2 regions of the Arthrobacter sp. HLT1-20 genome follow, and region 1 is predicted to be linked to the other one. Evidence: predicted binding sites of a transcription regulator. Region 1 holds the regulator's gene; the other holds the start of a gene.
The links. Region 1 encodes Rex, which represses fermentation and respiration genes when NADH is low (regulators of the CRP and FNR family bind a similar motif). Its sites were predicted from a motif close to CTTGTGAANNNNTTCACAAG; they were not measured.

Region 1 (2,450 bases):
GGCCTTGGTGCCGGGCCAGATCTTGGAGACGATCATTTCGTCATAGACTTCTTCACCCAGCTGGCGCACAAATTCGGTGCTGATGCCGGCTGCGAGTTTTTGGGCGGAATCCTGGACCGAGTGGACGTCGTTCATGTTTTCGCCGCGCAGGATGAATTTGGCTTGCTTCCACCCGAAGCCAGCGGCGTCACCAAGGGTGAAGGCGCGCTTTTGATACATCTTGCGGGCCACATGGAACAAGCTGGCACCCTTCATCAGGGTGTTGTCCACGTCAAAGAAAGCTGCCTCGCCCTGGTGGTGCGCAGTGGTCGAGGCGGCCTCGGCACTGTTGGTAGTCACGTCGGGCATGGAATGAGTCTAGTCAATCCAGCCCGTCTGTGCCGCTCACGCCACTTGAAGCGGGGCTTAACTGTGGTGAAACTTTCATTTGCCGGGCAAATCGACGGCCGACTGTGCGAAGCTGTTCCGACTGGGTACCGTTGTAGGCATGGATTCTGTCCCCGAAAACATCACAAACCACGCCGTTCCCGCGCGTCGTATTCCGCTGCTGGAGCTGGTGACCAAGGATGGCTGCCATCTTTGTGACGACGCCCGTGAGGTGCTTACCCAGGTGGCCGGCGGACTGGGCCTGGCCTATTCGGAACTCAGCCTTGACGGCAATGCCGAGCTGACGGCCCGCTACGGCGAGGAGATTCCTGTGGTGCTGGTGGACGGAATTCAGCGAGATTTTTGGCAGATCGACCCCATCCGCCTCCGCGCCATCCTGGAACGGGCCATGGCGGGCGCCTAGCGCGGCCCAAGCTGCGTGCCGGCCCTGGGACGGAGCGCGGCCGACGCGCGGCCGACGGGTCAAGGGTGCGGCTTTTGGTGGGGACCGAGGACAGGTCCTACAGTTGTTCTAAACGGTCCAAGGCCGACGGCGGAACTTGCGGACACCTGTTCCTCACCTGGGGCGGCCTAGCTTGAGAATGTGGAGTGTTTTCTTGATCCCAGTGCAGACCCCGGGCGACCAGCCGGCCGAACAGGCCCGGCAGCTGCCCCCTGCCACGGTGTCCCGCCTGACACTGTACCTGCGCACACTCAATGCCCTGCTGGCTGACGGCGTTGAGAACGTCTCCTCCGAGGCCCTTGCCGAATCCGCGGGTGTGGGCGCGTCCAACGTTCGCAAGGACCTCTCCCATCTGGGCTCCTACGGGACGCGCGGTGTTGGCTACGATGTGGCGAATCTGAGCCGGCAAATTGCCCAGGCGCTCGGCCTGACGCATGAGTGGCGGGTCGCCATCGTTGGTGCCGGAAACCTGGGCAGGGCCCTGGCCCGCTACGCCGGGTTTGAATCACGCGGCTTTGATGTGGTGGCGCTGCTCGATGCCGACCAAATGCTGGTGGGGACCGAGATTGGTTGGCTGCGCGTCAGTGACGTGGCCAACCTGGAATCGGTTTTGACAGGCACCCGCGCCAACATGGTGGTCCTGGCGCTTCCTGCCGCGGTGGCACAGTCCGTGTGTGACAGGGTCGTGGCGGCCGGAGTCCACAGCATTCTCAGCTTTGCGCCCGTGGCCCTGAGTGTCCCGGAAGACGTGAACCTCCGCAAGGTGGATATGGCCACCGAGTTGCAGATCCTGGCGTACCACGCCCAGCGGTTGCAGGATCCGCTATTGGGACAGGACAGCCCCGGCGTCTAAGCCACCCGCCCTTTTCTGCCTCGTGAACGTACAGTTGATGCTGATGTTTGCGCGCAGCATCAGCATCAACTGTACGTTCGGCAGGCCCGGCAGGCCCGGCAGGCCCGGCAGGCCCGGCAGGCCCGGCGGCGGGTTTTAGCGCTTGGCGGCACCCTTGCGGGCCTTGTGGGCCAGGAAGAACTCCTTGGCCGGGGAGCGGTGCAAGAAAACCACTGCAACGAGTCCCAAGGCAATCTGGATGAAGCTGAGTGGATTCAGCTGCCCCAGCATCAGCAGCGACAGGCACGCCAGAACAAGTGCCGTAGTCCGGGCCCACGTGGCTCCGCGGCGAATCTTGATGGCCAACCAAAAGTAGACCGCTGTCATGGCGATGCTGATGACAAAGGCCATGAACAAGGCAGCGTTGACAATGGCCGGATCCGCATAGGCCTCCACCAAGGCAGGGTAGTCCGCCATGGAGGCCCGGAGGGTTTCCATGACGCTGGTCTTGACCGCCGGCACCAGCAGCACCAGCAGAAGCGCCACCGCGGAGGCCGCCTGCAGGATGCCGGCGGCCATGATCAAGCGGACAGCCAAGATGACGCGGGCAGGGGGAGCCAAGGGTGACTGTGCGTCAGCGGAGCCGGCATTGGCGGCTAGTCCGCCACGGAATCCTGGATACTGGGGTGCCGCGGGCAAATCGGAGGATGGGCTCAGGGCAGCCTGGGCATCCTTGACGTCCTGCGGCGGCTCCCACCCGGCGGGGGCGTACTGGCCATAGCGGGGGAC
Region 2 (2,450 bases), on a different contig from region 1:
CAGACGTACAGCACCAGGTGCTTGTCGTTGCTGATGGTCGCCAGGCCGTCCACAATGCCGGCGCGGCGGGAGCCAACAAAGTCGCTGGAGACAACCTCAGGGGAATCGATGAAGTCGATCTGCTTACGCAGGCCCGAGTTCAGCGACATGTCGCGCAGGTACGTGTTGACCTCATCCTTGGTGGTGCCGTTTTCCAGGGTCAGGTTCAAAATGGCCATGGACACGTTCGGGGTGGGAACGCGGATCGAGTTGCCGGACAGCTTGCCCTCGAGCTCGGGCAGGGCCTTGGCCACGGCCTTCGCAGCACCGGTTTCGGTCAGCACCATGTTCAAGGCTGCCGAGCGCCCGCGACGGTCACCCTTGTGGAAGTTGTCCGTCAGGTTCTGGTCATTGGTGAAGGAGTGGACTGTCTCCACGTGGCCGTGCACAATGCCGTATTTGTCGTTGAGGACCTTCAACACTGGCGTGATGGCATTGGTGGTGCAGGACGCGGCCGTGACAATCTTGTCTTCCGCCGAGATGGTGGCGTGGTTGATGCCGTGCACAATGTTCTTCAACGAGCCCTTGCCCGGCGCCGTCAGCAGGACCTTGGCCACGCCTTTGCTGGCCAGGTGCTGGGACAGGCCTTCCTCGTCGCGCCAGCGGCCCGTGTTGTCCACCACCAGGGCGTCGTGGATGCCGTAGGCCGTGTAGTCAATGGTGGCCGGGCTGTCCGAGTAGATGACCTGGATGGCTGTGCCGTTGGCCAGGATGATGTTGTTCTCCTGGTCAACCGTGATGGTGCCGTTGAACGGACCGTGGACGGAGTCGCGGCGGAGCAGGCTGGCGCGCTTGGTCAGATCGGCGTCGCCGCCCTTGCGCACCACAATGGCGCGCAGGCGCAGACCGTGGCCGCCACCGGAGTGCTCAATGAGGATGCGGGCCAGCAGGCGGCCAATGCGACCGAACCCGTACAGGACCACATCGGTGCTGGTGCGCTCGTCGGCGCCGAAGCGATCTACGACGTCGGCCAGTTCAGTGCGCAGGAAAGTCTCCAGGTCGCTCTCGTCCGAGGCCTTGAAGTTGGAGAGGAGCCGGGCCAGGTCAAGCGAGGCGGCACCCAGCTGCAGGGTTGCAAGCACCTGGAGCAGGGGCAGGGTTTCTTCCACGGGAAGTTCCACGTCGTCAACCTGGCGGGCAAAGCGGTGGGCCTTGAGCAGGCTGATGACGGACTGGTTGATCAGTGACCGGCCATGGATGCTGGTGAGGACATTGTTGTCCCGGTAGAGCCTGCCGATGAGCGGAATCATTGCTTCCGCCATGGATTCACGTCCAATCCAGGAATCCAAGATTGTGTCGCAGTTGTTTGTCACGAGTTGTTGCACCACGTAAATAACCTCTTCTAGCTCAAAACACCCTTGGTTCAAGCCAAATCCAGTGTGACAGTGCGCCGGGGCTACGCGCGAGTTCAGTGATTCAATTCACTAGACCGGTCTACGTCAACCCCCGGCCCGGGCCTCGCGAACGTACAGTTAATGCCTATGTTCCGCGCCAACATCGGCATTAACTGTACGTTCGCGAGGCCGGAGGGGGTGGAATGTGGGCAGTCAAGCGGCCGCTAAGCTCAAGTGTGCTCATTTTGCTGCCCCCTTCCGAAGGTAAGACCCCCGCCGATGCAGGAAATCCTGTGGACTTGGCCGAGCTCAGCTTCCCCGCGCTGACACCGGCACGGGCGGAGGTGGCCATGGCCTTAGCCGCCGTCTCCGAGCAGCACGACGCGTTGAGCCAGCTGGGCGTTGGGGCAACCTTGGCCCACGAGGTGCATCGGAATACCCGGCTGATCCAGGAACCGGCAGCCCCGGCCCACACCATTTACACAGGGGTGCTCTTCGATGCCCTGGGCTACAGCAGCATGACTGTCGCACAAAAAAAGAAAGCCGACGCAACCGTGATGGTCATTTCCGGGCTGTGGGGCGCTGTGCGCTTTGGCGACAGGATTCCGGCCTACAGGCTTTCCATGTCCGTGGGTCTACCGGGTCTGGGCAAGCTGGCCAGCTTTTGGAAGCCGAAACTGGCCGCGGCGCTCAATGAGCATGCTGCGGAACACCTCCTGGTGGATTGCCGCTCCAGCAGCTACGCCGCAGCATGGACGCCCGATCCGCAACACACCGTGGCCATCAACGTCTTCACCGAACGCGACGGCACCCGCAAGGTGGTTTCACACTTTGCCAAACACACGCGCGGGGAGCTGGCGCGGCACCTAGTCACTCGCCGCGGCAAGGACCCGCAGACGCCCGAACAGTTAGCCAAGGCTGCCGGCGAAAAATGGCACGTGGAGCTGGTGGCCGGCACATCCCGCAAGCCACACGCACTGAACATCATCCTGGCGGACTGAGTCTAGTCACCAAACGCAACTGGCCCGCAGAAAACGCCGAAAATCGCGCCAAAAGCGCGCATTTTCGCCGTTTTCT

Region 2: ACX80Q_RS09910 (glyceraldehyde-3-phosphate dehydrogenase) is a predicted target of Rex. The motif match lies at 1,448-1,467, and genes of this name have one in related genera.

The regions. Positions count from the first base shown of each region.
Region 1 is NZ_JBTNDR010000002.1:109,746-112,195, reverse strand. It holds gene ACX80Q_RS01830 (HAD family hydrolase) at 1-348, opposite strand, end outside; gene ACX80Q_RS01825 (glutaredoxin family protein) at 488-790, shown strand; gene ACX80Q_RS01820 (redox-sensing transcriptional repressor Rex) at 984-1,682, shown strand; gene ACX80Q_RS01815 (hypothetical protein) at 1,818-2,450, opposite strand, start outside.
Region 2 is NZ_JBTNDR010000015.1:16,722-19,171, reverse strand. It holds gene ACX80Q_RS09910 (glyceraldehyde-3-phosphate dehydrogenase) at 1-1,367, opposite strand, end outside; gene ACX80Q_RS09905 (YaaA family protein) at 1,610-2,374, shown strand.